One region of the Kistimonas ophiarachnellae genome, then DNA from elsewhere that is predicted to be linked to it. Evidence: predicted binding sites of a transcription regulator. Region 1 holds the regulator's gene; each other region holds the start of a gene.
The links. The regulator FNR, encoded in region 1, switches genes on or off when oxygen is low (the NO sensors DNR and NnrR bind a similar motif). The targets are predictions, from matches to a motif close to TTGATNTANATCAA.

Region 1 (8,138 bases):
TGGTCTTGGCCGTGATCTTAGTCAGAAACAGTGGCGTTCTGTTTATCGGCAGCTTGTTGCACGGGGGTTTCTCAGTGTTATTGAAGAACATGGAGGGCTGCAGTTGTCCGAGAAATCCCGCCCGCTGCTGCGTGGCGACACCGCGTTGATGCTGCGTCGAGATCGTTACGAGGTGCAGGAGGCGCGTGAAACCCGGGACAGTGTTGGCAAAGTGATTGAAATAAGGCCGGAGGATGAGCCGCTATGGCATGCGCTGAGGGAGGCGCGTCGATTGCTGGCCAAAGCGCAGGGGATTCCGCCGTACATGATTTTCCACGATTCAACCCTCAGGGAAATGATACGTTGCAGGCCTACAAGCCTGGGTGAAATGGAGCAGATTTCCGGGGTGGGTCAACGAAAATTACTGGCTTACGGTGACGAGTTCCTGACAGTGCTTGGAGAGTATGACGCATCTGTTGCCCAGGCTCAGAATGATGCTGAAGAGGTTGTTATTTAACGGGTTCTGGTGGGCTGTCACAGGGCGGTTGGTAGGGTATTGCGAGCGTCAAAGCGGAATTTCAGCGCCGATCCACAGTGCCTGCAGTGGTATTTTACGCCACGCCGAATCCGGTTATGGCGAATGGCTGTCAGGGGTATTTCCCTGTCCGGGCAATCACAGCCATAGATAAAGTGATGGCGCCCGGCATTACGGATGTCATAGTTGTGGCATCGCTCGGCTGGTACCTGGAAGAGGGTCATCACGGCTTGCCACTCTTTGCCATGGGGTTTTATTCGATGGCCATAGACCCTGGCTGCCACCAGGTGCGCCACTTCGTGGGCGACAATATGATGGACAAAATGGGCGGGATTCTGCCGATAGAGGGCGGGATTGAACCTTAGCCGATTCTTGCCCGGGAGCGCCTGTCCCGCATCGCTGCCCAGCAAATCCATCAGAATTACGGGTGGAGGGAAAGGGATATCGTAATAGTGGGACGCTTTTCGGATAAGCTGCTGAATGCGTTTGTTGATGTCCTGTTCTGCCTGGCTCACAGCGACTGCCCTTACCACCGGTATCCGGTAAACCCTGTTCATGTTGTATCAATCATGCCTTGCCTGAGGCCTCGGATACTAGCCGTAATTGGACGTATCGTCTGGTCGGGGTCCCTGTACGGAGTGGAAATACGGATGAGTGGTTGGTTCGGGAGGCGACATGGCTGTCCGCCTCCCTGCAGGGGTCAGCTGGTGTAAATGGGACCGACACCAATGCTCCAGAGGACAACCGTGATGGCCAGGATTGCGACGAATACAACCAGGGCAATACAAAGAATGGAACTGGCGAAGACGAATCCCTGTTCTTTGCTGATATTCATGAACACGGGCAGTCCGGAATAAAGCAGGTAGGTAGACCAGCTCGCTGCCATGAGGCCAACCAGCATCATAAGCCAGAGGGACGGATAGAGTCCGATCAGACCTGCCAGGAACAGGGGTGTTGTGGTATAGGAGGCAAAGGTGACGCACTGGCTGATGGTGGGAAAGCAATCATAGGTCTGTGCCATCCAGTGAATCGCCCGACCCATAACATAGACGCCGGAGAGCATGGCCAGGTAGGCCAGCAGGGCCATGGAGGCGGCGCTGTCAGGGGTCAGGCGGACAACCTCCTCGCTGCCGGCAAGGGACCATCCGGTCACGGTTGTGCCGAAGTAGGTGCAGATGGCGGGAATCGCCGCCAGCACAACCACGTTGGCCATATAGGTTTTGATGACAGAGGATTTTTCCTCACGGATACTGCGCCATTCCCGGTCAGGATGCGTGAATAATCCCCAAACATGAAGCGCCATGATTCTGCCTCCTTGCCAGTCGATCAGGGAAACCCTGGACTGCTCATGAGCTGGCTTGTCTGTTTTGGTTTTGAGTCAATTGTCAATACTGCTAACAAACAGTAGAACAGGCAAGGCTCCGGATAGCAATAGTCTGCATTGTATGGAAAACTGTTTTATCTCCTTAATATTAATATAAATGCTAGAGGTGCTATGTCGGCGAAGCAGGGATTAGGCAAGATGGCAGCGGTGCTGCTGTTGTTACTGGTATTGAGTGTTTTGCTGGTTAATTCTGTTCTCAATCAGCGGGCGGAAAGTGCTGTGACAAAGGTTGTTGTGGTCAATATGCCAGTGATAGAAAGTGAAATGCCGGATTTTGGCGATATCAAGGATGTGAAAGCAAAAAAGGCTGCATTTTTTGGCTATATGATGCCCATCGTTGAATCCGAAAATGCAAAAATAGCCGCTGATCGTGTTCGTATCAAGCAAATGTCCGGGCAGCCATCGTTGAGCGAAAAGGATAAGGCGTGGTTGGCCGGTATTGCGAAGAAATACCGTCTGAAACCGGCAGAAGGATTCAGCCCGCAATGGTATTCAGCCCTGCTGGATCGTGTCGATACGCTGCCTGTTTCGCTGGCGCTGGCACAGGCTGCCAATGAATCGGCCTGGGGAACATCCCGTTTTGCGCTTGAGGGCAATAATCTTTTTGGTCAGTGGTGTTTCAGCAAGGGCTGTGGGCTGGTGCCTGCACAGCGCAATGAAGGTGCAGATCATGAGGTCAGAAAGTTTGACTCTGTCTCCGGTTCGGTGGCGGCATATCTCCTGAACATCAATACCCATCCTCAGTATTCGGACCTGCGAGCCCTGCGAGCCGAGGCTCGGCGCAATCATCAGGCGGTGACCGGGCTGTATCTGTCCCCGGGGCTTGTGCGTTACTCCCAGCGGGGTGAGGCCTATGTCCATGAGCTGATGGCGATGATTACAGGTAACGGGCTTGAAAAATACGATGTGGCGCTCACGGATCATGACAGTCCGGGGGCTGGCTAAATCAAGAGAATGGTTGAATAAAATAACGGGGAGGGAAGCCCATGCCAAGGTTTTTTCTCACGGGCATCATTATCTGGTGCATGGCAGGTTTCAGTGTTGCGGCACCGAAAAGCGAGTATTGGGCACTCTGGGATCGGAGTAATGAAAATAATAGCGTAAGCGTGTCCCATGTCGAATGGCAGCGCTTGCTGGATGCATACCTGAAAGAGACACCGGAAGTCCGGTTGTTCGATTATGATCGTGTGTCAGCAGGGGATCGCGCCAGCCTTGATCATTACCTGGCCTATCTGGCAGGCATTGATCCCAGGGGATATAGCCGCCGTGAACAAATGGCTTACTGGATTAACCTCTACAATGCGCTAACGGTACGGCTGATACTGGATCATTATCCGGTAAAGTCCATCCGTAAGCTGGGTGAAGGCTTTTTCAGTTTTGGCCCATGGGATGATGATGTCGTCACTGTGGCGGGGCAGCGGTTAACCCTCAACGACATTGAGCACCGCATATTGCGACCGATCTGGAAAGACAGGCGAATCCATTATGCGGTGAACTGTGCCAGCATGGGGTGTCCTGATTTGGAGGCTGCTGCTTATACCGGTGCTAACGTGGATAGGTTGCTGGATAGTGCTGCAAGACGGTTTATCAATCAGGCTAAAGGTGTGAGGTTTGAGGGTGGAAGCCTGTACCTCTCCAAAATTTATGATTGGTACGCAGTCGATTTCGGAAGCCATCAGGAACTGATGTCACACTTGCATCAGTATGCGCATGGGAAAAGCAAAGAACAGCTGGCGGCTTTCAAGGGGCGGGTTCGTTACGATTATGACTGGGATCTGAATGATACTGGTGGCCGTTAATTCAATATAAAAAAGGGGCGCATATGCCCCTTTTTTCATCAGGCCGGTAAATCCATGATGTTCACCGGTTTAATGATTGTATCTTCTGTCTCGCTGTCTTCATCGTTGTCCGCAGTAAACTGAAGCGGGAAAGTTTCCCGGTCAAACGCTGTATCTCCGTCCTCGACCGGCGTGCCCCGAGGTACAAGGTTGCTGAAATCGTAGAGCCTGTTATCTGCCAGGTGAGAGGGCGCGACATTGGTCACTGCCCTGAACATGCTTTCAATCCGGCCCGGGAAGCGTTTATCCCATTCAGTCATCATACCCTTGATAGTCTGGCGCTGGAGATTGGGCTGGGAGCCGCACAGGTTGCAGGGGATGATCGGAAATTCCTTCAGTTCGGCAAACCTGGCTATATCTTTCTCCCGGCAGAACGCCAGCGGACGAATAACAATATGTTTGCCATCATCACTGATCAGTTTGGGAGGCATTGCCTTGAGCTTGCCGCCATAAAACATGTTCAGGAACAAGGTTTCCAGGATGTCTTCCCGGTGGTGTCCCAGGGCGATTTTGGTGGCGCCGAGCTCTGTGGCTGTACGGTAAAGGATGCCCCGGCGCAGGCGAGAGCAGAGTGCACAGGTCGTTTTGCCATCGGGTACCTTGTCCTTGACGATGCTGTAGGTGTCTTCTTCTATGATGCGGTATTCCACGCCGAGGCTGGTCAGGTAGTCCGGCAATACGTGCTCAGGGAAGCCTGGCTGCTTCTGGTCCAGGTTGACCGCGATGACTTCAAACTTGACCGGTGCATATTTCTGCAGATTGAGCAGGATATCGAGCATGGCGTAACTGTCTTTACCGCCAGACAGGCAGCACATGATGCGGTCGCCATCCTCGATCATGTTATAGGCGGCAATAGCCTGACCGGTCAGACGGCGCAGGCGTTTCTGCAGCTTGTTGAAATTGACTTTTTCGCTTCGGGTCTCAATCTGCATACGGTCAGGGTACTTGCTAGTGTCAGTGGACAAACCGTGAAGAACAGAAATACCGTTCTTGTGATCACAGTGATGAAAGTTCGCAGCATTATAAAGACCCGGGCGCAAATAATCAGGTATTCATGACCGCAGGCTCTCGCGGTTAATACATACGTTGCCTTATGGGGAGGGAGGGTTATTGAATGCCTGCCATGGGCGCTTTGACAGGATCGGCTTTGCTAGACTGTTGGGCTGGCTTGATGGGTTGGTTTCTGTGTTGTATCTGCTGTTGAAGGTCATGATTCAGATCAAGCGGAATTATTGGCAGGCTGACTAGAATAGGGTGTTGGGGGAGATGATCATGTTACCTACAGAGGGAGTCGAATGAGCAAATACGAGGAGTTTCGCCAGCGGCTGCAGGCGCGGCAGGATGAGCTGGAGCGGCGTGTCGCCAACATTACCCGCGATGTGACCCGCAAGGCCAGTGCTGACTGGTCGGAGCAGGCCCAGGAACGAGAGAATGACGAGGTGCTGGATGCGTTAGGCAATGAAGCTGTTGCTGAACTACGCCTGATCCAGAAGGCGCTGGAGCGAATCGAGGAGGGTGACTACGAAATCTGTGCCGGGTGTGGTGCTGATATTCCGATGGCACGACTTGAGATCATGCCCTATACGGATCTCTGTGTGAAATGTGCAGAGAATAAGGAGTAGGCCGTCGCTTGATGACGTCAGGCCGCTACCGTTTTACCCAGGATGAGGTGGTTGTAGTTTTCAATAAATGTTTCCGGTAAGTGGCTGTTTTCGCTCTGGTAATGTTCCTGCCAGATGGATGCCAGCAGTTGTGGGTCGCTGGCAGTGGCCGGGTCATCAATGTTTACGTCGGCACTCAGGTAAACCATCCAGGCTATCGCTGTCGCATAGCTGAGGTTGGTGGCCAGTTCCGCGTGTGGGTGTAGCAGAAATTCCCGTTGGCTGGCCAGGCCTCTGACTTTGCTGGCCAGTTCATGTTGATTATAAAGGAAGGTGTCCCAGATTCGGCGGTGGGTTTCCGGACTGATCTGGTAAATGCCAAGCGAGGCATGGTTGGCAAGGTGTAAGTGGGAGCCGAGTCCGGATTCCACCGCTGCGGTGCCCAGTAGCAGGTTTTCTGCCAGCGGTGACCGCATGTCGAGGTGGTCTAGCGTGGGTTGGACGACATACTCCCTGAATTCGTCTGCGCAGATTCCCATGGTCTTCAGGCTTCCCTGCCTTAAGGTTCTATAAACGGGGAATCGGCGGTAACGCCAATAGCTTGATCAATAGCTGCACAGACTGAAGCTGGGTATGCCTTCCGCGTCGAGGCGTTTTGAGCCGCCCAGTTCCGGGAGGTCGATGATAGCGGCTGCCTCAACGGGCTCAGCACCCAGACGGCGACAGAGCCGGGCCGCAGCGCAAAGCGTTCCGCCCGTGGCAATCAGGTCGTCAGCCAGTAGTATGCGATCACCCTTTTTCAGTGCGTCGGTATGGACTTCGAGTGCGGCGGAACCGTACTCAAGCTCATACTCTTCGCGAATCACGTCATAGGGCAGTTTGCCGGGTTTTCTGAAAATGACCAGCGGCAGACCCAGTTTACACGCCAGCGGTGAGCCAACCAGGAAACCACGGGCATCCAGGGCGCCAATATGGGTGATATCCTGACCCCTGTAGCGTTCTGCCAGGGTGTCAATGATCATCTGTGTCCCTTGAGGGGACTGAAACAATGGCGTGATATCGCGAAATGTCACGCCGGGTTCGGGCCAGTTGGGTATGGCCCGAATCAGGGAGTGGAGCAGTTGCTGGTCAAAAACCATCAGGGCCAATCCTGCGGAGGGTTACTGGATGTTGACAATGTCCTGGTGTTCAACAAGTTTGCCACCGGCCAGGGCGCACAGTTCCATGGCGCTGGTGATCTCAATCTCTTTGCCGTTGGCGTTGATCAGGCCGTTTTTCTGGAAACGGGTGAACACGCGGCTGACGGTTTCAACCGCCAGGCCCAGGTAGTTGCCCATTTCGTTGCGGGACATCGACAGGCGGAAAGACTGTGATGAAAAGCCGCGACGACGGAAACGGCTGGCCAGGTTGATCAGGAATGTGGCAATCCGCTCGTCCGCGTTCTTCTTCGACAGCAGCAGTTTCATCTGCTGGTCTTCGCGGATTTTGCGACACATGATGCGCATCAGCTGGCGCCGCAGCTCCGGGTAGTCGTCAGACAGTTTTTCCAGGCGATCAAACGGGATCTCGCAGACCATGGTGGTTTCAATCGCCTGGGCAGACACCGGATAGGCCTCTGTATCGAGACCGCTCAGTCCCACCAGCTCACTGGGCAGGTAAAAGCCCGTGATCTGTTCTTCGCCTTCGTTGGTGGCCGTGTAGGTTTTCAGTGCGCCGGAGCGTACTGCGTAGACACTGTGAAAGGGATCGCCTTCGAGAAACAGGTGCTCGCCTTTTTTCAGCGGACGTCCTCGCTTGATGATCCTGTCGAGTTCATCAATATCTTCAATTTTCAGCGCCAGTGGCAGGCAGAGCTGACTCAGGCTGCAGTCTCTGCAGGCCACATGAGTCACTTGCCGCACATTCAGCTTGGACACCATACAGAAGAACCCCTGTGAACCGGTGGGTGTAAAAGTCGTTGCGGCGGTATTGTAGGGGATTCTCCTGACAAGTTTAAGACTGTGAGGATACGTATCTGAATGTTTCTTGAAAAAAGGCCGGTTTCAGTGTTCGTTGGTACATGAAACCGGGGGGGGGGGGGAGGTTAATGGACTGGTTCAGATGACCCGTGAGAATCGTTGAACTTCCGCCACCTGCTGATAGGCGTCAAACTGCATGCAAATATTACGGATCAGCAGTCTTCCCCGGGGTTCGACAACAATGCCGTTTTTGTCCAGTCGAATGAGGCCGTCTGCCGCCATTGGGGACAGCTTGTTGAGTGCATCGGCAAAGTAGTCCTGGAAACGGATGCCGAACATCGTTTCGATATGACGGAAGTCAAGGTGGAAGTGGCAGATGAGCTGGTTGATAACAGCGCTTCGGATGCGGTCATCTTCATTCATCAGTAAGCCACGACGAATCGCCAGATGGCCGTTGTTGATACGGCTGGTGTACTCTTCCATGTTCGCATGGTTCTGGGCGTAGACATTGCCAATTCGGCTGATGGAGGACACGCCCATGCCAATCAGGTCACACTGGCTATGTGTCGTATATCCCTGGAAGTTCCGGTGCAACGAGCCTTCTTCCTGCGCCAGGGCGAGATCGTCATCTGGCAGGGCAAAGTGATCCATGCCGATGTATACGTATCCGGCGTCCAGTAGCCGGTTGATGGTATTTTCGAGAATGGCCAGTTTTTCCTGCGGATTGGGCAGGTCTTCATTGTTGATGCGCCGCTGAGGCATGAAGCGGTTAGGCATGTGGGCGTAATTGAAGACGGAAAGACGATCCGGGCGGATGTCGATGATTTTGTCGACCGTTTTCAT
Region 2 (8,138 bases), on a different contig from region 1:
TTCACCTTTCCCGACGGTGAACGACACATCCTGCACAGCAACGGCCGTACCGTGTCGCGACGGAAATTCGATACGCAAATCCTTCACGTCCAGCAAAGACATGCATTCCCCCTGGTGCTCATTGTTTGTATTTCGAAATTTAGTTATGAGCAGGCGACCGGTCCGGTGACGGTACGAAAAATCAGGCTATATCGACCGACAGACAGCCAGAAAAAAGACCAGAGACAGGACCAGTCGCATACTTCTCTCTTGGACTGGAACCCGAATATAACAGGATGTAATGCGTAGTCAAACGAATGGTTATAGGTGTTATTACCTAGTTATCGTTTTGTAAGGGGTTGGCCATAAAAGGAATATTTCACAAAAAACAGGCTTACTCAGATCATTCATCCTCTTTTTTCATATTCCACGTTTTTTTACACTCATCGCCCGAGAGGCTTAGAGGGGTTATTCATCGAGTCATAAACAGGTGATATCTGAGCAAAAAATACCATTACTTCCCTGAAACTTAAGCATCACAGCCAGGCCAGTCAATTTGAAGACAAGGCCATAACCGCTCCCATTGTTTTTCTTTGACACGTTGCGTGAAGAGAGCCGGTCTCGGATTACGCGCACACATGGATACACGCAGCGACCAGTTTTCCGCCAGCCCATAGGGGGCGGTAAAACATAACTGGTTATCTTGTATCAGGCGAACCCCGACACAGGTTTGCGTTTCAACCCAGTGGGCAATCCCGTCACTGGCATTTTGAAACGGAAGCAAACCATGTTTGAGATGCATACGGGCCTGATTCCTGACTTCCCATTTCACATCAGGGCAAAGTTCAAGAAGATGTGCCTCAAAACCCTGTTCGCTTTCCGGGCGCGTATCATCCGGATCAAAATACACAAGGTCGACATCATTGAGTAGCGTAGCGCCTGAACGCTGATGCAGATGATCCCAGATCGCATTACGCAAAAAACCGGCGCCAATAAACCAGTCTGGCAGCATGAGTGACCGGGCTGCTTCCAGACAGCGCATCCTCAGGCTGTCCTGACGAATTAACGCCGCTGTCTGCTGCTCCCACCGCGTCATGATGGCTCCCTGATACATACAAAAAAGCCGCAGGCATCATCCGACACCTGCGGCTGTTGTTCGATCATCCTGCCAGCTCAGACTCAGGCAGACCGCTCCTGGACAGTTACCGGCGCCAGGGCGCCGCCGAAACAGCGGATGGCGATCTTACGGCAAAACTGCATGTAAACACCATAAGGCCGCGCCAGGAATACCAGGCCACCGATCTGGCCGATACAGGCAGCCACAATCTGGTTTGCTGAGGCACCGGTGCTGGCCACCAGCAAAATGTAAACCGGAATCTGGAACAGTACGAAAGCCACAATATCGAGAAACAGCCGGCGGAAAAAACCACCCTCTTCCACACGCCCTACCCGTAACAGCCAGTCACGGAAGACACCATAAGGACGTGCAATGGCTGCGTTTACTGGAATACTCAGCAAACGGGATTGCAACGATTGTTCAAAACTCAGACCGGACAGGCCAATTTCAATGGCCATGCCGGCAACCATGAAAAAGGTAATCATGGCAAAGGTATCTGCCAAGGTTTCCCGCCGCTTGGTAGTCATCACATTAACCCTGCGAAAAAAAGCTACAACGCCCGGCCCCTGAGACCGGAATCCCTTTCACAAAATGTGTTGTCAATATCGCCCGAACGGGCACGCCAGAAATGGCCTGTCGTAGAAGGAGCCACCGTCGTGAGGATCGACAGCGTGTATTTCATACTTCTTGATGACGCAGGCACTGTAACGCTGCACTAGGCACTTCGCAATAGAGAAAATGGGCAGTAGTGATAATTAATCCTTAAAAAACGCATGCCTAGTGTTTTAGTAATTTTTCAAGCACTTAAAACAGCACTTTTATCATTTTTTGATTACTTTTAAGTTTATTTCGCTAAACAAAAAAGACGGTATCCGTATCAATCACATTCCCTATGATCGAAATCAAGCGTGTATCAATTCAAGCACTGCTAGAATATCGCGCACCCGAGTACCGACAGGTTTATATAACCGGTTAACTGCCTCTCTATTTCGCCCAGCTTCCGGAGTCCGCCATGACAGCCCCAACCTTTCAGCAACGGATCACGACCGCCCTGGACGCTGTACGACAACAACGCCCTTTGGTGCATAACATCACCAACAAGGTGGTCATGAATTTCACTGCCAATGGTCTGCTGGCACTCGGTGCGTCTCCCATCATGGCTGATGCCATTGAAGAAACCGTTGATATGGTTGACCTGGCGAACGCACTGGTGATTAATATCGGCACACCCAGCGCACGCACCGGCATGGTCATGAAATGCGCTGTCAGCCATGCCCATAATACGGATAAGCCCTGGGTGCTTGATCCTGTTGGCGCCGCCGCCACCCGTTTCCGCCTTGAAACGGCAAGGCTGATGCTTGAGTACCGGCCCAACGTGGTACGCGCCAACGCATCAGAAATCCAGGCGCTATATACCGGCGACTTAGGCGGAAAAGGCGTTGACAGCACCGATACACCGGAAGCGGTCGAATCACTGGCCATGACCGCCGCCCGGGCCTGGCAAACCACCATCGCCATCACCGGCGCCACGGACCTGATCACCGACGGCTACAAACAGGTCCGTCTGCACAATGGCCATCCGATGATGACCCGGGTAACCGGCACAGGTTGCCTGGCCACCGCCCTGACCGGCGCCTTTCTTGCCGTCGAAGCCGATGGCCTGACCGCCGTGACTGCCGCGCTGGCCGTACTGGGCATCGCTGGGGAACGAGCTGCAGACAAGGCCGCCGGGCCCGGTTCACTGCACAGCCAATTACTCGATGAACTTTACCTTCTGACACCGGACATTCTGAACCAGCATCTCAAATTGGAAGAGCAATAATGCCATTACCTGAAACACTTCGCCGGATACCCCATCCACCGGTCGCCTGGCTGTTCAAGCCGCTGCAGGTGATTCCATGGTCACTGCGCAACCGCCCCCTGGCACAGGCGCTGAACCACACCTTTCGGGAACCGCTGTCTGAGGGGGATTTTGACTGCCTGGAAGATCACTGGCTGCAACTGTCAGTCACCGACGTTGAACTGGATTTCTACCTGACAGTCATTGATGAAAAGCTCGTGCTGGGCTCGCCCCGCCCCTGTGACGTAACCATTCGCGGAAAGAGCAGCGCCTTCCTGGCACTGGCTTCACGCAGGGAAGACCCTGACACCCTGTTTTTCCAGCGTCGGCTGGTAATTGAAGGCAATACCGAACTGGGTCTCGCCATCAAGAACATGCTTGATGGCATTGATCTTGATCAGCTGCCACAGCTGGTTAAGCAATTGCTTCAGACCAGTGACCGTCTGGTGTCACTGGCCAGCTAACCAAAACACCAGCACCTTGTCAGGACAAGGTGCTGTTCATCCCCGCCTGACCAAACCAGTAACCGTTACATTGATCAACGGACTGCAGCGGTAACTGACCCGTCAATTCGGACGTCATGGATTCGCGCAGTTTCTGAACCAGTTCACCGGTACCGGTTTCCCTTGGGGAGATGCGCATGGCGTCCACCCCAATCTCTGCCATGTTTTTCCATTGCGGCAACAGGTTGCTACACAGGCCTGACTGTGTCTGTATCCCATTCAGGGTAAACAGACGCTCCCCTTCCTGACTGAAAACAGCCAGCCCATCCGGATGATCCAGACAGCGGAACTGGCAGTCATCCTTGGGCAGGTCATAGGCTCTGGCCGTAAAACAACGTGCTGACCAGGCTAGTGGCAGATAACCGTAACTGAAGACTTCTGTCGTAAATTGTTCCCGGATACCTAAGTCATCCGCTTGATTCAGAATGGATGCCAGCGCCTCACCGGACAGCTCGACCGGCATCACCCAGCGCTGCAGCCCTGCATTGACCATCTCGCGTAGTGTATAGGCGTTATAAATATTGATGGCCGGCCCTGCCACAAACGGCACGCCAGCTTCTGACAATAACTGGATAGCCCCGACATCATTGGCTTCGACCAGAAACTCGCCATTGCTGCAGATTTTGCGCAGGGATGCCAGTTCGGAAGCCGCTTCGAGCAAAGTCAGCGTTGACAGGACGACCTCTTTACCTGCTGCTTTCAAGTTGCGGGCTATCCCCAGCCAATCATCCAGCCGCAACTCCCGGCGCTTGGCGCAGACGGTTTCTCCCAGGTAGATACGATCGACTGGCCAGCCTTCCGCTTCCCGGTAAAAATCCAGTACGGCCTGCTTTTTCCAGAAAGTCAGTACCGGCCCCAGTGTAATTTCCATAACAGATCCTTGACCGTGTTGCTTGAGGGGCATTATTGCCAGGCACGCTGATAGGCGCCCAGGGTTGTCTGACTACCTTCAGACAGATGGGACAGTGAGCGCATCCACTCATCTTTCGGCTGATAACCTGTGGGATTGCTGCGGTAGCTGTCCAGCGCCTCACGCCAGACACGGGTCACTTCAGCCGTATAGGCCGGGCTGCGCTGTCGGCCTTCAATTTTGACAGCGGAAACGCCCATCCGGGTCAATTCCGGAATCAACGCCAATGTGTTCAGGCTTGTGGGCGCTTCCAGTGCATGGCAGGTCTTTCCCTGCACCGAAAAGCGTCCCTTGCACAGGGTGGGATAGCCGGCATTTTCACCGGCCTGGTAACGATCAATAAGCACATCGTTCAACCGGGATTCGAGCCCATTGGCGGTTTCAGACCAGCGAACAAAACGCGCAGGCGAGCAGGCGCCAACGGTATTAGGGGATTCTGCCGTCAGGTAAGAGGACAGGTAGCACCGCCCCTCTGACATGATGCACAAACTGCCAAAGGCAAACACTTCCAGCTCGACCGGACTTTTTTCGGCCAGTGCTGCCACCTGTTTAACGGACAACACTCTGGGCAATACCGCACGCTTGATGCCAAACCGCTGTTGATAAAACGAGAGGCTGGCAACATTGGTTGCCGAGGCCTGAACGGACAGGTGGAGGCCAATATCAGGATGGCGCTCCCTGGCATAGCCGAGCACGCCCATATCAGCCGCAATAATGGCATTGACCCGTAAATCCGCAGCCATATCCACGGCCCGCTCCCAGCGTGACCACCCCGCAGGCTGCGGATAGGTATTGATCGCCACCAGGATTTTCACCCCCTTCATCCTGGCGTATTCAAGCGCCTTCACCGCCTTGCTCTCATTGAAATTCAAACCGGCAAAGTGACGGGCATTGGTGTCGTCACGAAAACCGATGTAAACCGCATCCGCACCGTTATCAACGGCAGCCTTGAGGGCCGGCAGGCTACCGGCAGGGCAAACCAGCTCCATGTTTCACTCCATTGTTCTTAAGCGAAGCATGGTAGCGGGCTATCCCGGCAGAAACCTTGACCCTTATCAAAGACGGGAAACCCAAATACTGACATCCAAAATAGTGGCATATCACTTGCTTAATCGTTGATAACGAATGCTATGACCAGTAACAAGAGGAAACAAAGAAGAACATAACGGCTACACCAATACGTCGCTACCCCGATTAAAGTCAAAGAAACGTACCGAAAGAGAGAGCAAGGAGCCAATCATGGGATTACGAAAGCTATTCAATGTTGATGAGTTGTCCAGCCGACTGGCGGAACATGTCATGGCATCCACAGAAAGCCATACATGGCGCGAAAACCTGATGCAGGAAGGTATCTTTGAAAATACGGAAATCGGTCAGTTAAGCGAGCGCGAACTGGCATTAATTCAACGCACTTTACTCACGACCCGTTTCCGGACCATGAGTGAAGATCAACTGCTTCAGGCAATGCAGCAATACAGACTGCCCTGGCGCGTTGACCTTGAAGCCGAGTATTCTGCAGCAGCCGTCGCCTATTGAGCGACGGCCCCCTGCAAGGCAGGCTCAAGCGAGAAGGTTTCCATCACTGAATAACGAGCACCTTCAGGCGTCAAGTCACTGCGTATCAAGGCGATGTCCCGTACGGTGAGATGAAAGCCCGGCAGGCGCCAGACAGACATGGACAGTCGTTGCGTATCTGTTGGAAATCTTGCCAGGGTGACATGGGGCCTGAAGTGGCGGGACTGACTCGGGATTCCCGCGGCAACCGCCAGTTCATCACATAATGTATAAAGTCTTTCCATCACTTTGCCCGAATGCACCATAAGCGCCATAACGCGCGGGTGATTGGTGGAAGGAAAGTAGTTGACCTCTCCGGTCATGCAGCGAAAACCATCGACATCCTGCAGGGCCTCATGAAGCCCCTGAGAAATCTGCTGTAACTGATCTTCCGTGCAACTGCCCAGAAAGCGCAGTGTCAGATGATAATCCTGTGGTGCCACCCAGCGCAGCGTCTCGACCAGATCCTCACCAACATGGTGACGGGCCTTTTTATAGAGTGCTGCAGAAACATCCAGAGGCAGGCGATAGGCGATAAACGCCCGCACCTTGCCGGAATTCCCTGCTTTCATATCGTAAACCGCCTGATCGGATCAGCCGCCCCAGTGTTAACGGGCTCTCAATAACAGCTGATACACGTTTATAGTTTTCTGCCTGCAGATCAGCCCGGAATCGTTACCGCCTGTTTACTGCGGGAGTCGATGACGATTCTCCGCCAACTCCCTAAACACACGTCGATTGACTTTCAGTCCGCCACTCATCATTTCTGCAGGCCATGGATATATCCGTTCTGGCATTTTAAAGCGCACAAGGCGCAACGCAAGTCCTGAACGTAAACAATTCAAATTATCATCCGGTGTATCACTGTCAACAAAGGCCACTGGCCGATGACCAAACTCCCGGTCAGACACAGGCACTACGACCGCCTGACGAACACCGGGCAGAGCTAACAATGCCTTTTCAATCTCTTCCGGCTGGATATTTTCGCCACCCGAGATAAACATATTGTCGCGTCTTCCGGTCACTACCAACTGACCGTCATCGGTGAAATAACCCAGATCTCCCGTAGCAAACCAGCCCTCTTCAAGCGACAGATCACATTGACCGCCATTCTGGTAATAGCCTTTGAAGAGCACTTCTCCGCGAACCTGAATTTCTCCCTGGTGACTGATTCTGACCTGTCGATACGGTAAGGGCTGACCGGACGTTAGCCGCTGGTCATCAAGAAAAACAGGCGTTCCTGTACAGGCTTGGGAACTGGACTCCGTCAAACCATAGCTGGTCAGAATATGAATACCCTGCGTCTTGACGTCCGCCACCAGATCAGACGATACATAACCACCGCCCATCAATATGACCTTGAGCGCTGTGTCTGACAACAGCACATTCTCAGTGCGTAATAGTCTGAATAATTGAGTGTTTACCAGAGACAAGTGTGTCACAGGGAATTGATGCAATACCTGCTTCATTGCCATTTCCGGTGCCAGGACAATGGCAGCCCCTGCCACAAGACATCGGATAACTATGGCATACCCCCCAACATGAAACAGAGGTAAAGACAGTAACCAGGCATCATGGCTGCCCAATGGAATCTTTTCCTGTGATCCCACGGCACTGTAGTAGTGATTCCTGTAGCAATGACCTGCCGCTTTTGCCTTACCTGAACTACCGGATGTCAGAATGAGGTCACACAGGCGCTCAGCATCTAATGCTATATCTTGCAATGCGGCTGCAGGATTATTAGGCGAGACAGTTTGAGGATTCACAAGTGCGATTCTGGCGACTCCAGACAAGGAAAGCCCCTGCAAACACACACTGTCCTCTATAAAGCAACCATCGCAATCCAGCGAATTCATCAAATCTTCAAGCTGCGCTGAAGGAAAACGCGGGTTCAAAGGACAAAATACGATACCCGATCTCAGACAAGCCAGGAGTAGCAGTAACATAGTCAGGCTATTACCACTCACAACAGCCAAATGGCTACCGGCCTGAAGACCTGCTGCTATCAATTGGCATTGAATATCGGATACCAGTCTATCTAATTGAGAAAAGGTAATACGGCCATTTTCCAGCCAAACTGCCACTGCATCCGGTGAGTGAATCGCCTGATGCCTTAATGGGCAGCGGTACAACGCCATACTTCCTCCAATACAGGATCTTGTTGACTAACAGTATTACTCAGCAAATATTCAAACCTTTCAACCGATGACGTACAAAAGGCATTGACGGTATCCA
Region 3 (8,138 bases), on a different contig from region 1:
TGCTGTCACTGTCTGTCAGTTGAATCCTGTCATCGCTCTCCCAGCCGCTGAGTGACACCGATGCCCATGACTGGTTATCAACAACCACATCCAGCTGGTAACCCGCCTCACCCAGTGATGACAGGAACAGGTTTGAGGTATCCAGCTGGAAATCGAACAGGTCATGGCTGCGGAACTCAAGCGTATCCTGACCACCGGTTTCCGTAATCGCATAGTTGCCGCTGTTCAGGTAGTAGACATAGCTGTCATTGCCTTCACCACCGGCGGCTGTCGTTGAACCAAAGCCCGCGATAAACAGGTCGTTGCCAGTGCCACCTTCAGTACTGAGGGTACTGGTCAGATTGACCAGATTGGTCAGGTCATTGAGAGAATCCGCGCCACCGTCCTGAACGACAGTGTTCAGACCTTCCGCCAACAGGAACAGGTCCGTACCAAGGCCTGCAGTGGATAACAGATCCAGACTGCCCCAACCCAATCCCATCAGAATATCGTCGCCAGCTCCACCGCTGGAGAAACCCGTCATCCCGATATCGAAAATCAGGTCATTGCCCGCGTCACCGGAGACGGAGGCGCCCATGCCGATATTGACCAGGAAGTCATTACCCGCCTGACCGGAAACGTCATTTCCCACACCGAGGGCAATACCAATATCCTCACCCTCACCCAGGTCAAAGATATTGGCGACACCGGCAGCCGCAACGATATCATTGCCACTGCCCGCATTGATGGTATTGCCTAAGCCAGCAGCATAAACGCCGTCATTCCCATAATGGGCATTGACGGTATTAACTGCGCCTACCGCAATCATCACGTCATGTCCGCCGCCTGAAGTGCTGGACTCTGCTTCATCGCCCAGCAGGGTGTTGGCTCCACCAACGGCTACCAGCAGGTCATCGCCCGCACCGGCAGCAAATCGGTTTTCCGCACCAAGACCGGCCAGGATGTCATTGCCATTACCGGATGACAGGCTGTTGTTGACGCCTACGGCCAGGAGCGTGTTGTCACCGTTATCACCGGCGTCCAGTCGGTTTTGATTCCCCAGTGCCAGTAAGACATCAGAACCATTACCCGTTACCAGCGTATTGGTATTGCCAATGGCGATGGCGGCATCTTCACCGTTTCCAGACGACAGATTATTCGTATTACCCAGCGCGATCATGACATTGTTGCCATCACCGCCCTGCAGCAGGTTCAAATCACCGGCAGCAAAACCGAGATCGTTACCGGCCTGGGCGTGCCAGATATTGTTCTGGCCAAGCAACAAGGCGACATCGTCACCTTCTCCCGACTGCACCAGGTTGTTTTGACCCAGCGCTATGGCCAGGTCATCGCCTGCGCCGGTGAAGGCCAGGTTATTCTGTCCGGCCAGGAAGGCGATATCGCCACTGTCCTGCAGGAAATCGAGCGAGTAATCCAGATCAGGCAGGCGCTCTGCCACATTGATGCCGCCCACAACCGGTACGGTGAATGCAGGCAAACCAAAGCTTTGTGCTTCAAGGACCGGTGCCTGAACATCCGCATAATCGGCAACATCAAAGCCTGGAATCGCCAGCTCAGGCAACGTAAATTCAGGCACGGCATAGCCATAGAATTCCCGGCCACTGAGCACATCAGACAGGCCCGCACTGAAACCACTGATATCGAAACTGTTGATAGAGAATGCCGGAATATGAAAAGCAGGCAGATTCACCGTTGGCAACGCAATCTCTGCAGTGCGGCTAGCCGCCACCGCTGCAGGCTGTGCATTATCTTCGGCAACCGATGTTTTGAATATCTGGTAATCCGCCGATGCGTTATAGACCAGAAGATCCGCACTTACCTGATGTTGATCACTGATACCCGCTTCGTTAACCGTTACCGTGCCATTAGCGTTTAGATCAAAACTGCCACCAATCACTTCCGCCAGTACATCGCCGAGGAAATTGGTAAACGCCAGGTCACCGCCCAAAAGTCCCAGCACGGAATTACCAATACCGCCATTGTCACCTGTCTGATCCAGACCAAACGACAGGTTGTAGCTGGCATCTATCTGCCAGTCTTCAAGCGTCACGGACGCATCGGACAATTTGGGGAGAACAAACGACGGTAAGGTAATACCGGAAAGGCTTAATTCCGGGGAGCTGAGTTCAGGTAACTGAATCTCCGGCAAACCATAGGCAACCAGTTCACCGTACTGATATTCCACGGGCGTGCCTTTGAGTTCAGGCAAGGCCGGAATCGCATAATCATACTGTGGAAGGTTCAATTCCGGTGACTGCCAGTCAGGCACCGTCGGACTGGATAGTTCCAGCTCCGGAAACAGCATGCTGAGCTGCCCGCTTAATGCAACTTCGGCTTCAGCCGTCACACCCAAGCCAAGGTTATCTAACAGTCGCTGTGCAAACCCATTGTCGCTGTCAGTGAAGGTATCCAGCCCAATGACGGAATCCAGCCCAAACTGATAGACACCCTGCTGCGGCAGATCCTCGGCATAAATCTGAATATCGTTATCGGTGGCCACCAGGTTGTTCTGGCCTATCGCTACGACAATATCGGCGCCCGATCCGCTGGCAATGGCGTTGTTTTGCCCCATTGCAGCAATCACATCATTGCCACTGCCCGTGAATGCAACATTGTTCTGACCAGCCACCAGCGCCATGTCGGCGCCCGCTTCTGTCAGCAACAGGTTATTTACACCGGCAGAGACGACACTGTCATCGCCATAACCGGTCAGGACAATATTGGTTTCACCGGCTGCCACAACTGTGTCATTGTCACCACCGGAAAGCACCACATTGGCGACACCTGCCGCAATCACTGTGTCACTGCCTGATGCGGTAGAAACAATGTTGGCCACACCACCGGCCACTGTGAAGTCATTCCCGGTACCGGTCAGCTGAACATTACCCTCTCCCAGCGCCAGCAGAGAGTTATCCCCATCTCCTGCCAGCTGGATATTGGCAACACCCATAGCGATCTGGGTGTCATTGCCTGAACCACTGAATTGAAGATTACCGGCGCCAAACGCAGCCAATGCATTATCACCGCTACCCGCCAGCTGGATATTGGCAACACCGCCTGACACCATCACATCATTGCCATTGGCTGCCTGCAGAATATTGGCTTCACCGACCGCCGTGATGATGTTGTTACCACCACCGGTTATCGCAATATTGGCGACACCACCGAGCAGCGCGACATCATTGCCGTCCGCAGCGATGAAGACATTGCCCTCGCCTGCCGCGACCAGCGTGTTATCCCCAGCACCGGCATTCACCAGGTTAACCTGGCCGCCAACGGCAATATCATCCGCGCCATTCCCCGTCCACACCAGGTTGGCGACACCCAGTCCGAACACCGTGTTATTACCATCACCGGCTACGACTGCATTGGCGCCGCCACCCGCAACGATGAAATCATCACCGGTGCCACTCTGGATGAAATTGGCGCCACCCAGGGCTTCTACAGCGTTATGTCCATCACCGGCAAGCACGATGTTCGCCAGTCCACCGGCCATGATGTGATCATTGCCGCTACCGGCTGCAAGGAAATTAGCACCACCGAGAGCAGCAATATCGTTATCACCGTTCCCGGCCAGTACTATATTGACGCCACCGGTCGCGAGCACCTGGTTATCCCCGTCTCCGACCATGACGCTATTTACGCCACCGGCAACCTGGACAGCATTATTCCCATGCCCGGCAAACACAACATTGCCACCACCCAATGCCGTGACGCTGTTATCACCATGACCCGCCAATACCGTATTCGCAAGACCACCGGCCACGATGGTGTTATCACCGTCCGCAACCTGGATAACATTCGCACCGCCAACGGCATTGATCGTATTATTACCGCCACCGGCGGCGATGCTGTTCGCGCCTGCCACTGCGGTAACGTCATCATTGCCGTCGCCGGTATCAATCCGGTTGGCGCCCCCAAAGGCCTGAATGGTATTGTGACCGGCAAAGTCAGTAATCCTGGCCACACCCGCCGCGGTTTCGATCACATCGTCCCCGTCGCCGCCATCCACCACCGCGTGCAGGCCGGTCGCCAGCAGGGTGTCATTCCCGTCGCCGCCGGACACGCTTGCCCGCAGGCCATGTCCTTCAACCACATCATCACCGGCACCACCGCCCAGCTGTGTATCGGCAGCATAACCACGGATCACATCATTACCACCTTCACCGTAGATGATGGTTTCAATGCCGTGTGCAGTCAGAGTGTCGTGGCCTTCGCCACCATGGATAAGCACACCGCCGCCGGTAGCGGTCAGGGTGTCGTCACCACCGTAGCCGTACATCTTGGCGTAGAGGTGATCCAGCGTTTTGTCGTCATTGCCCGCGGTTCCTTCCCACTCCCCGGTAAAGGCGGTCTTGACGGCGGCGTTGGACTCAGCAGTCATTGTGAGGCCTCTTTTTATTTTTATTAACAGAACCAACGTACCAATAATCAATTAAGCCGATATTTGTACTTTAGTGCAACACTATATGTTCACTGTCTTCTATTTCCGGATGCCATGTATGAACAGATGGTTGAAGTCATTCACAATCCCTGTGGATAACCATGTGCATTTCTTCTTAGCTGACGTCCGGGCGCCATTGTTATTCAGGACTGAAAAAAACTGCTCAAAATTTATTCATCCTGATGACTGGATTATCCAGCCGGGTGAGTTCAGCAGACACAAAAAAAGACAGGCCCTTACGGACCTGTCTCTGGATACTTCGCGAGAGGTATCGAGTGCTTACGCGGCCATGATGGCGCCAACACTCAGCATGATCATGATCATGACAGTCAGGATACCCGCCAGCGGCAGTACGAACTTGAACCACTTGGCGTAGGACACACGACCGATGGCCAGACCACCCATGACCACACCGGAAGTCGGGGTCAGCAGGTTAACGACACCAGATGCAGACTGGTAGGCAGTGATAACCAGGTCACGGCTCACGTTAGCGAAGTCAGCCAGCGGCGCCATGATCGGCATGCTCAGTACCGCCAGACCAGAGGTAGACGGAATGAAGAAGGACAGTACGACCTGGATCCAGTACATGGCGTTGATGAAGATGACTTCGGACAGACCGGACACCGCGTTCTCAGACCAGAACAGGATGGTGTCGGTGATGTTACCGGCGTTCATGACCACCACGATACCGCGGGCAATACCGATAACGAAGGCAACACCCAGCAGGTCACGTGCACCGTCAACGAAGGTGCCGGTCAGCTCTTCTTCGCTCAGGCGGCCGATCAGACCGATCAGGATAGCGCTCACCAGGAACAGGGCGGACATTTCAGCCATCCACCAGCCGGCAGAAGACACACCCCAGATCATCACACCGAAGCTGGCCGCGAACAGTACCAGGATCAGCTTGCGTGCGCCGGTCAGCTCGATACCTTCTTCACGGTTCTTCAGGAAGTATTCTTCGTTGGATTCCTTCATGTCCGCAACCAGGGACAGGGAAGGATCCTTGCGGACTTTCTCAGCGTAACGCATCAGGAAGCCGGCAGTGATGATGAAGCCGATGACCAGGATGGCGATACGCATGCCCATACCGTCAGTGAACGGTACGTCAGCCGCGTTGGACGCGATAACGGTCGCGAAGGGGTTGATGGTGGAACCCAGTACACCGATACCGGCGCCCAGCAGAACCACGGCAACACCGGTGACGGAGTCATAACCCGCCGCGATGATGACCGGAATCAGCAGCATGTAGAAAGGCAGTGTCTCCTCAGCCATACCGTAAACGGTACCACCGGCTGCGAACAGCAGCATCAGGGCAGGAATCATCCACATTTCCTTGCCTTCCAGCGCGGAAGTCACCTTGGCGATACCGGCGTCGATAGCACCGGTCTTGGTGACTATACCCAGGAAGCCACCAATGATCAGTACGAACAGGGCCACGTCGATGGCGCCCGCTTCGTAGCTTGCAGGATCAAAGAAACCGGCGATAGGCGCCATGACCACGTCGGAGAAACCCTGCGGGTTTGCATCAACCAGGTGGTAGGTGCCGGATACTGGTACTTCCTTGCCCAGCTCAGGGTTCATGACACGGTCATATTGACCGGCGGGGACGATATAAGTCAGTGCCGCGACGAATACAATGATCGCCATTAGCACCGTGTAGGCTGAAGGAAACTTGAATTTGCCCATAGAGTGCAGTCCAGTCGGGGAGTTGTGGTTGTGTTGGAAAAAACGGGGGTCATAATAAGGATTTAACCCGTGCTTATACTGATCTATGTCAGACTTTGCTCGGCTTTTATACGACAAATGGCATAAATACCCTGCAGATTGCCCTTCTTTTTATGATGATTTTCTGAGCATTATTGCCGGTTTCACCTACCCTTACGCAGACGACAACTACAGGCTTTCACCTATAAAAAAGCCCGGCTATTAACCGGGCTTGCGGGTGTGTTTCACCATGCCTCACAGGGTGTTTAACTGAAACATGGCCTGTTGCTGCTGACGCCGCCGTCGTTCAGGCGGTACCGGACGTTCAGCGGCATAAAATACCGCGACATCGTCATCATGAAGGTGGGTTAACGGACGGATGACGCCGGATTCGACGCGATCATGAATTTGCGCCTGCAGCGCTTCGTGGGCGGGTAACTTCTCAAGATTGACAAAAACATAGCCCGCCTGGCACATCACTACCGGCGCAAGCTGGCTGCGCATATCGCTGATCACCTGTTGCAGGTCGATTGGTCGCATGACTGCCTCTCCCGCTTATGCTCTATTAAAATCCCTGTTTATTTGTCTTTTCCCTCAAGAACATACTAACCCATCTCGGTTTTTACTTACAGCGATACACAAGCAACTACAACGAATAAAATCCCGCTCAGGAAGAGCGGGAATAATGCAGCATACAAATCAAACGTGTGTATTTATTTAATGCTTAACCAACAACACAGTTATCGTTTACTTTCCTTACACGACTTGCGCAAGCAAAGAAAACAAAAGCGCCTATGGCCGCCACAATACCGACTGGATAAGCAACATTTGCCTCCATTGCCAAACCTTCAGGCGCCATAACGATATACGTTACACAAACGGCTGTCATAAACGTTGCCGGCAAACTCACAAACCAGTGACTACGCCCGTTACGCACCATGTAAACGGCGGATGTCCACAACACAATGGTTGCCAGCGCTTGATTTGAAAACGCGAAGTAACGCCAGATAATGGTAAAGTCGACCAGTGTTAACAGATAGCCGGTAACAAATACCGGGATAGCAACCAATAAACGATTACGGATATTTGTCTGGGACAGGTTAAAGATATCTGCAAAAATCAGGCGGACACTCCGGAACGCAGTATCACCCGAGGTTACCGGACAGGCAATCACGCCCAGCACCGCCAGCATCCCGCCGAAGCCGCCCATCAGGCCGACAGAGACTTCATTGACCACAAGGCCGGGGCCGCCTTTGGCCAGCACCTCGTTCAGGCCGGGAATGCCGTTCGGGAAAAACGTCATGGCAGCCGCTGCCCAGACCAGCGCAACAACACCTTCCGCAATCATTGCCCCGAAAAACACCGGGCGACCATAGGATTCATTTTTCACACAACGGGCCATCAGTGGCGACTGTGTGGCATGGAAACCGCTGATCGCACCACAGGCAATGGTGATAAACAGCATCGGCCACAGGGGCAGACCACCAGGATGGGCAGAGGGTGTACCCACTTCCGGAATTTCCCAGTTGCCAAACACCAGGGCACCGCCAATACCAACGGCCATGATCAGCAACGCCGCACCAAACAGGGGGTAAATCCGCGCAATGAGCTTATCCACAGGTACCACTGTGGCGATAAAGTAGTACGCCAGAATCACGGCTAACCAGAAGGTCTTATTCGCAAAAATGCCCTCAAAACCCAGATTACTCAGAAGACCAGCCGGGCCGACCATGAAAACCGTACCCACCAGCAACAGCAGGACAATGGAAAACAACCGCATCACCTGCCGGGTTTTATCGCCCAGGTAAATGCCGACAATCTCGGGAATACTCTTTCCTTCATGCCGGATGGAGAGCATGCCGGAAAAGTAATCATGTACAGCACCGCCAAAAATGCAGCCGAACACAATCCATAAAAATGCAGAGGGACCATAGAGCGCACCGAGGATGGCGCCGAAGATCGGTCCAAGACCGGCAATATTCAGAAACTG
Region 4 (8,138 bases), on a different contig from region 1:
CCTGACGGTTGGCGTCACGCAATACGTCTACGTTGCCGTAGGTGGAGTGGGTGCGTGCCTTGTAGTGGTAGCCGAACATCTGCAGCGGGTACTGCTTGCTGTGAGGCGCTTCGTGGCCTTCCCAGGACGAGACGTATTCCGGCAGTGGTCGGATGGTGTCGCCCTCTTTCAGAGTCCAGGTTGCCGCAATCTGGGCCAGCTGTTCGGAGTAGATCTCGATCTTTCCGGACGGAGTCGCCAGCGGATTGGCTTCCGGGTTCTCGCGGAACGCACGGTACTCGACGTGCGGTTCGCCCGGGTTGGTCTGCTTGACGATACCCATTTGACGGAAGGTGTCGAAGTCCGGCAGTTCCGGGTTGATCTTCCGGGACTCGGCATAGATAAAGCGCAGCCAGGCTTCCTGGTCACGACCTTCAGTGTACTGCGCTTCCACGCCCAGACGTTTGGCGACACCGGTACACATGTCGTAGACCGAGCGGCACTCGTGCAGTGGCTCGACGGCGGTGTCACAGAAAATGGCGTAACCCATGTTGCCGCAGCTGCCGTTGGTGGAGAAGTCCGGCTGTTCCGCTGCAGTTAGGTCGGGCAGCAGGATATCTGCATAACGGGCGCTGGCGGTCATATGGTTTTCGATGACCACGATCATTTCGCACTTCGTGTCATCCTGCAGGATTTCGTGGGTGCGGTTGGTGTCGGCGTGCTGGTTGATGATGCAGTTGCCGGCGTAGTTCCAGATGAACTTGATCGGCGCCTTCAGACGGTCGGCGCCACGGATGCCGTCGGTCAGGGCGGTCATCTCGTCGTGACGATGGATGGCGTCGGTCCACAGGAACATGGGGATGGACGTGGTAACCGGGTTGCTCAGGGTCGGGAAGCTGGCGAACGGAATGCCCCAGCTGCCTTCACGGGCACCGGTACCACCGCCGGGAATGCCGACGTTGCCGGTCATGATTGCCAGCATGCAGATGGCGCGGCTCGCCTGTTCGCCGTTGGTGGTGCGCTGAACACCCCAGCCCTGCATCACGTTACAGGGTTTGGTGCTGGCGATTTCGCGGGCCAGGCGAATGATGGTTTTCTCGGGCACTGCAGTGATGCGCGCAGCCCATGCCGGGGTCTTGGCCGTGCCATCCGGGCCATTGCCGAGGATGTAGGATACCCAAGAGGAACCCTTCGGTGCAGATGCTGGCAGACTGTCTTCGTCATAACCGATGGTGTAACGGTCGATGAACGCCTTGTCCACCAGGTTTTCGGTGATCATGACCCAGGCCATACCGGCTACCAGGGCGGCGTCAGTACCGGGGCGCAGGGGTACCCACTCATCATTGCCGCTCAGCACTGAGTCAGTCATGCGCGGATCGAAAGTGATCATCCGGGCATTGCTGCGGGCGCGGGCTTCGGTCATCTGGTAAACAACACCGCCGCCGCTCATGCGGGTTTCCGCCGGGTTGTTGCCGAAATTGACGATCAGTTTGGTATTAACAATGTCAGACGAGCAGTTGCTGCCGACCCAGCTGCCACCGAACAGGTAGGGCAGGCCAACGGTAATCTGTGCGGTACTGTAATCGCCAAAGTGGTTCAGGTAACCGCCCCAGCAGTTCATCAGGCGAGCGATAGGTGTCGCCGCCGGGGGCCAGGATTTGGAGACGGTGCCACCCAGCGTACCGGTGCAGTAGTTCAGGTAGATGGCTTCGTTGCCATACTGCTGCTTGATGCGCTTGAGGTTGTCAGCGATGGTGTCAAACGCTTCATCCCAGCTGATGCGCTCGAACTTGCCTTCGCCGCGGTTGCCGACCCGCTTCATGGGGTACTTCAGGCGATCCGGGTTGTATACCCGGCGGCGGAAGGAGCGGCCGCGCAGGCAGGCACGTACCTGGTGGTTGCCGTATTCGTCGTCACCGGTGTTGTCGGTATGGGTCGCGACAATGACACCGTCCTTGACCTGGTGGCGCAGGGCGCAACGGGAACCGCAGTTCACCGTGCAGGCAGACCAGACGGAACGCACCGCTTCGCGTTTTTCCGCGGGAGTGGTCTCTGGTGTGTTGGCCAGCGCACGCAGCGGCAGGCTGTTGCCCGCGACAATGGCAGCGCTGCCGGCAGCGGCGCCCCATTTCATAAAATTACGGCGCTTCAAGGGGGACAGAAGCACCTTGTCCAGTAAATTCTTCATGCAGTCTATGGATTGCTCTCAGGGAAGAACGGGCTTTTCAGAAGGTTTCAGGTCAATCAGGAATGTCCGCAGTGATTTGTTGTAGCAAAGGGGCGGATATCAGTTCATTCCACTGCACATCATACCCGTAAGAAAGTCAGGGAATTTTGATCTGCAGCAAAAACGCACGGTAAGGTTTTGTATTTGTTCTGTGTGGATGCCGTTGACGAAACTTGATGGAAGGGGGGTATGATCCTGTGATACCTCGGGGCACTTTCGTTTGTTTCACTACGGTTGGAGCCTGTAGCTGGTTATTATCTTTCGTTATTAATACCACCAATTTCAGGTCGTTGATGAAACGGGTGAGTCTCTCCGGCAAGCATAAAAGGGCTGTTCTAAAGAGAAGGGGTCTTGCAGAGGCATCCGTCAATTACATTGACCAGGGATATGAGGGCGTCATTATCCGTGAAGGGTAAGAATGGCAATATCCCATAGAGGACCTGCCTGAACGTTTTTTCTCATGCGAATAGCACTAGCATGCTGTCAGGATGAAACCTAATGACCAATATATTGTCATATGAATAAGCAATCAGGATGTATTGCTTAAGTATAAGGTGAAAACACTGTTCAGGCTGAAGCCAATGTTAAGACTCTGATTCTCACGGGATAAGCATTGTCCTGTAAATAGTAGTCTTTCGGTTTGAATTTACTCATCTGTGAAGCCCCGGTGTTGCAGGTTGTAGCGGTAAAAGATGAGATGACTTTTTTGCTGTTGCCTGTACGTTTTCAAGATGAGTTTTTTATTAAGGAATTAGATTTTATGTCGAGTTTTATTCCCTTGACAGCCGCATCCTACAGTTGGGCTCTAAGCAGCGACAAAAAGAGGAATCCGGTTTCCAAAGTAATCCGTGCCATGGGTGCTTTTATTGCGGGCGGCATTTGCTGTTATCGTATCAATATCGAGGTTGCCAGAAATCTCTTACAGCAACATCCTGAGTACGAGAACAGATATTTTTGCCGGTCACTGGGGTTGAGGAATACGACAGAAGTTCCCCCTTCACGCAAGAGCACGCTGACAGGCACAGGAATACCTGCTAACTCAGTGCAGACAGACACAGGAATGCCGGTTCACTCAGAGCTGACAGATACAGGAACGCCTGCTAAGGCCTCAGGAATTATTATCGGTACAAGTGGAGAACTTGCCAGCGACAGTGCGGATACGCTCGCGGAAATGTCAAATACGGAATTTGCAAACAAGGCTGTAAGGCTGGCGCAAGATTTGCTGGCATTTAACAATGAACGTGGAGACCATGAAAATATTATCCCGGAAAACCTTAGGTACAGTGAAAGTCATGACGATGGTTGTTTTGTCTTGCCAGATTTAGGCCGTGCTCGATCTCACGTTTACAATCGTCCAGCCGAAAAAAACCATAAAGCGATGGCTTTAGCGCTCCTTGTGCTGAGAAATAAACGTATATGCGAAGAAGAGTTTCAAAAAATCTTAAATGCAACCCGAACTTATTTTAGTGGTGATATATGTCAAATTTTCACATCATTAACTGATGAGCAAATCAATAATTTGCTTTATCACTATCATGATGAATTGATTGAACTTCTTTCGAGTCGAAATTGTTTTGATAGGGATATGGTACAGGATACTGATTCATACCGCGACCTTGTTTCTCAAGTGTTGATTCATGTGAAAATGTTATGTGTTGCCAATGGTGTTAAAAGAGAGGCGCTGAATCGATTTGTCAACATGAGCAAAGAAGATTTTAGAAGTTATTATTATTCAAATGTGAAAGAGTTATTGAAAGAAGCTGGCTATTTTGCGTTGGGCGAAGTAGAAACACGAGCTTTTGAAGAGGGTCACGAAGATAGTTTATTAAGGCTAATGATCCATGCAAGTCAAATGGCATTGCGGGAGGCTATAGCGAAAGAGGTAAGTGGTTCAGGACGGTTGGATGCAGAGAACGATTATCGGTATGCTCTTTATAAAAAGGCTATTGCAGAGATGGGTAGGTATGATGAGGTGTCCGCTTTGCTTTATGTACTATACGGTAATCCTGATGACGTTAGTCAATTTATTCAGAAAGCCAAAGAACTCAAATCATAGATATCTCTACAGATAAGAAAATGTAGTAGTGTGATTTTCAATGGGAACCTCGCAGATTCATTAACCCCGTATTGTTCTGCGAGATGCCTGGCAAAAGCACCATCCTGCCACTTCTGCATCGCTTCCATACGGATGGATTCGCGGACTTCCTAAGTTTAATTGTAATGAATCACTCAAAACGCAGGGGTGCTAATCGATCAACAGATCATGGTTCATGATTCTAGTTTTTATAATAAAGGGTTGATTGTTATATATAATAACAAATTTAAGTGTGTTGAATACTTTTTAAGGAACTAATTGCGAAGTAATGTGACATAGATGGTGATAGTTTACTTTAAAGTGCCCTGGTAGTTATTGTTTGAGATGTTGTTCAATAGCTACTCGCGCTTAATTAATGATATGAATCAATTGTTGTAGTAAGGAGGGGGGGATGGCGCAGTCAGTTTCAGGAAGCGCGAAAAATATAAATAAACAAGGAGTCGATCTGGCAACAGACAGTCCGGTAGAGGGGGCTGAGAAAGAGCAAAGTGTTTTTGGTCGAGAAGTTGCAATTGAGAGTCTTCCCGGAAATTTTTTAGAAAACGTTATGCGCTGTTTGCCAATAAGACAGCGCAGGCAGCTAAGTATGGTCAGTCACTGCTTTCTTGATACGTTCAGGAGAGTTGAGTCAAAAGAAATCAGAGACTCCCTTAAAGGAAAATCGGTACATTATGATGTATTTGCAAGTCGTCACTTAGCCAAAGATGAGCACAGTAAAAATATAGCTTTAAAATTCCAGAAAATGTTACGTGATAATACATTGCTATATAAACAAATCTATTTGCTGTGTGCTACAGGAATAGAAAAAGAAGAATTGTTGAAAGCAGCAATAAGAAGCTGGTCAAGCCCTGATGGTCGCTACGTGGTTTTTTCTCACCCAGCTGCATGGGTTGATACGCTGACGGAAGGTGATCCGAAAGCAGTTTTTCTGAAAAATGCTGATGGGGGAGATATAGATACTGTCGATGCATGTCATTTTACTCATGACTCTCAGGCCATGATGATTCAATATCCTGCAGGAATGGATGCTCAACATATGGATAAGGTGTTTTTGGCACGTTCAAAAAATGATGAATGGATTCCTGTGAAAAAACTCGATGTACGCAGTTTATCCGAGCTCCCTGTTGGACTGGATTTTGCTTTGATTAACAAGATTCTGTCCAGTGATGCTACTGAAGTAAAACAAAAAATTTATATAGAAACGAATGATGGTTTCGAAATAATTATGGGTGAAAGATTTCAGGATGATACGGTTGATCATATTCGTCTTAGCTTTGACGGAATATCCTTTATTCGATTATCCCCCGACAAAAAACTGCTCTGCATTGCCTGTCCCCGTATGGGACAAGACGAAAGAAGCCAACAAAAAACACGTTTCTATAGCAGGGAAGGAGATAAATGGACGTCATTTGAACTTGTGGATGTTGATCACACTAAGATAAAGAATTGCTATTTTTCCAGCGATTCCAGAGTCATATTTTTAGATGTTGCGGATGATAGAGGGGATGGTCAGCCTGGTGAAATTCGCCAGACTCATTCTGAATACATCAGGGGGGATAAGGGTTGGTGTCCTATGAGTTCTGCAGAATTAAGAACAAGAGATCTTCCCGTCAGCATTGACAGGGCGTTTTTACTAAATCTTCTGAAAGATTGTAGTGATAGGCGTATTGATGAATGGGAAACAATGAATATAAGGGTATATGTTAAAAGTAATGACGGTGGAGGATGTGTCATCATTGAGAGTCTGGGTCAGAATGACAAAGAACAGATCTTTCAAAATGTTTGTCTGGATTTTGGGGAGGGCTCTTCCGTTAGAATTTCTCCTGATAAACAATTGCTGCTTGTTACCAAAGACGGGGACAGATCCAGACCGGAAGAAGAAACCTCTAAAGGGATGATACAGGTTTATTCCTTGGGCCAGAATATTTGCAAGTCACTAATGGAAAAGCCAATGTTATACCCTCCTGGACGTTTAGGAAAAAAAACTCAATGGCTTTTTTCACCGCAAGGCAATGGCATGCTTCTCGTTGGTCCACTACAGGGGAACCGGGGAAGTTCTCAAGTGTTTGTCTCTGATTCTGATAAAGGAACATGGAGAGCATGGGAAAAAGAAAGTTCTATCTTTTGTGATGGTGCTCGGCAATTTTCATTGGATGGTTATAGTCTTGAGCCATTAAAGTATAATGAGGAAACGGATGAGTTTGAACCGGATGGTTTTGTTGTTTACAGCAGGAAATCAAATCACGAAGATGCACTAAGTAAAGGATGGAGGAAAGTAAATCTGCCAGTACATTTAACATACGTTGAGTTATTCTTGGATGAGCGGGTTTATATAGGGAAAGACACAGAAAACAATGTAAATGTCATGTTTTATGATGAAGATAAGGATGAATGGGTAAGATTGTTAGAGGGTATGGATCTGGACGAAAAATCCAGCAAGCGTAATAAAGCTATAAAACAGGTAGGGTCAAATGCTTTTACTGTTGCCGTAAAGACAGCAAAAAAAGGTTGCAATTCCAAGGTTTTCTTATTTAAAAATGAAGAGGGTGCTTGGTTGACAAGTGATACAGTACCTGGTCAATACCCTAAGGCTTATAATTCTGTTTCTAAACGGTATCACTGGGCCACCGATTCCAGAAGTGATAGATTGGATTTTAATATTAGTCTCAGGGAGTTTTCTTCGCCAAAGCCCTTGCATCGTTCACCTGCAGGCGTAATACATTCTCAAAAAACGCAGGATGGTGCAATTTGCTGGTGGTTAAATCATAAGGGTTGTTGGTATATGCAAAAACTCTTGGATGAAAACCTCCCTGAACCAAAGGAGCATGATCTCAAGCCGTAAAAGTTGGCATCCACCTGCGCTGTTTTTGCCAACTCGAACGTCATGGTATTCCTTTACCCCGTCGAATGATGTCGGCAGCCTCGCCCTGACATACTGATACTGCCGTTTCTTGTTGTCCTGTGTGGGTTTGAAACAGCAAAGCTGACTATTATCCTTCAGGTTTTTCTGGATGGGGTGAGTACTGTCTCTGGTCTTGTCTCGCAGGAAAAAGCTTTGAGAATAAACCGGTTACGGTGTTGTCATATTTATCGATATTTCCAGCTTACTGAATGACCATGGTCAATGCCTTTGAATAACAACTGAACGCACAGGCACCACAACCAGTGCATTGGCCGGTATCAATAACGGGCGTATTCGCGCTGTCTGTCTTTATTGCCTGCTGAGTACAGGCTTCTACACAGAGATCGCAAGCCATACCCACAAGCACCTGGCAGCGGCCAGAGAATGTCGGTTTCATGGGAACACTGGCTGTGCCATGTGCCTGGTCAAGGGCGCCGGACGGGCAGGCATCGACACATTGGTTGCAGAATGTACAGTAGCCGTGGTCAATATTCAGTACAGGCTTGCCGTGTAGTGCGGCATGCGGTTCGTCTGATGCCTGAATAATGCGTTCAGGGCAGGCATCAATACACTTATGGCAGTTATCACAAAGTGCAAGGAATTCCCGGTTACCCCGCGCCCAGGGCGGGCGTGGGTAATCGCTTTCAGGAATCTCTACCGGTGGTTCTTCCTTCAGCGCGAAGCGGCGGAAAAACGCCCGCCGCGACGGTGAAGCGAGCTCTTCCTGGCTCATCGGTACAGCCTGACGATCAGGTATTCAGCACCCGTCAGGTTCGCCAGCTGCTGCAGTGAACCTTCCGCGAGATCAGCCAGCCCGCGATAGAAGTCGGTGGTCGCATTTTCACGGATCAGTTCAAAAAGACGACCGGTCCAGATCAATACATGGTTGGTCAGGAATTCTGCCGTGGCGCAGAGCCAGGGTTGTTCCGGTTGTT

Region 2: ubiU (ubiquinone anaerobic biosynthesis protein UbiU) is a predicted target of FNR. The motif match lies at 5,395-5,408, and genes of this name have one in related genera.
Region 3: AC27K1_RS13475 (YfcC family protein) is a predicted target of FNR. The motif match lies at 6,209-6,222, and genes of this name have one in related genera.
Region 4: AC27K1_RS11650 (DMSO/selenate family reductase complex A subunit) is a predicted target of FNR. The motif match lies at 2,314-2,327, and genes of this name have one in related genera.

The regions. Positions count from the first base shown of each region.
Region 1 covers NZ_BAAJPA010000019.1:61,789-69,926, forward strand. The annotation lists gene recQ (DNA helicase RecQ) at 1-496, shown strand, start outside; gene AC27K1_RS19540 (SprT-like domain-containing protein) at 514-1,071, opposite strand; gene AC27K1_RS19545 (Yip1 family protein) at 1,215-1,817, opposite strand; gene AC27K1_RS19550 (glucosaminidase domain-containing protein) at 2,010-2,843, shown strand; gene AC27K1_RS19555 (DUF547 domain-containing protein) at 2,885-3,697, shown strand; gene ttcA (tRNA 2-thiocytidine(32) synthetase TtcA) at 3,736-4,668, opposite strand; gene AC27K1_RS19565 (TraR/DksA family transcriptional regulator) at 5,032-5,358, shown strand; gene AC27K1_RS19570 (hypothetical protein) at 5,376-5,876, opposite strand; gene AC27K1_RS19575 (adenine phosphoribosyltransferase) at 5,943-6,476, opposite strand; gene fnr (fumarate/nitrate reduction transcriptional regulator Fnr) at 6,498-7,256, opposite strand; gene hemN (oxygen-independent coproporphyrinogen III oxidase) at 7,434-8,138, opposite strand, start outside.
Region 2 covers NZ_BAAJPA010000014.1:119,212-127,349, forward strand. The annotation lists gene AC27K1_RS17300 (dipeptide ABC transporter ATP-binding protein) at 1-102, opposite strand, end outside; gene AC27K1_RS17305 (nucleotidyltransferase family protein) at 509-1,075, opposite strand; gene alaE (L-alanine exporter AlaE) at 1,159-1,623, opposite strand; gene thiM (hydroxyethylthiazole kinase) at 2,109-2,918, shown strand; gene ubiT (ubiquinone anaerobic biosynthesis accessory factor UbiT) at 2,918-3,400, shown strand; gene AC27K1_RS17325 (U32 family peptidase) at 3,420-4,310, opposite strand; gene ubiU (ubiquinone anaerobic biosynthesis protein UbiU) at 4,343-5,338, opposite strand; gene AC27K1_RS17335 (hypothetical protein) at 5,589-5,885, shown strand; gene thpR (RNA 2',3'-cyclic phosphodiesterase) at 5,879-6,475, opposite strand; gene menE (o-succinylbenzoate--CoA ligase) at 6,590-8,041, opposite strand; gene menC (o-succinylbenzoate synthase) at 8,017-8,138, opposite strand, start outside.
Region 3 covers NZ_BAAJPA010000010.1:23,065-31,202, reverse strand. The annotation lists gene AC27K1_RS13480 (beta strand repeat-containing protein) at 1-4,384, opposite strand, end outside; gene AC27K1_RS13475 (YfcC family protein) at 4,724-6,130, opposite strand; gene AC27K1_RS13470 (hypothetical protein) at 6,404-6,688, opposite strand; gene AC27K1_RS13465 (carbon starvation CstA family protein) at 6,873-8,138, opposite strand, start outside.
Region 4 covers NZ_BAAJPA010000008.1:98,745-106,882, forward strand. The annotation lists gene AC27K1_RS11650 (DMSO/selenate family reductase complex A subunit) at 1-2,167, opposite strand, end outside; gene AC27K1_RS11655 (hypothetical protein) at 2,847-4,262, shown strand; gene AC27K1_RS11660 (hypothetical protein) at 4,693-7,143, shown strand; gene AC27K1_RS11665 (4Fe-4S binding protein) at 7,406-7,936, opposite strand; gene AC27K1_RS11670 (TorD/DmsD family molecular chaperone) at 7,933-8,138, opposite strand, start outside.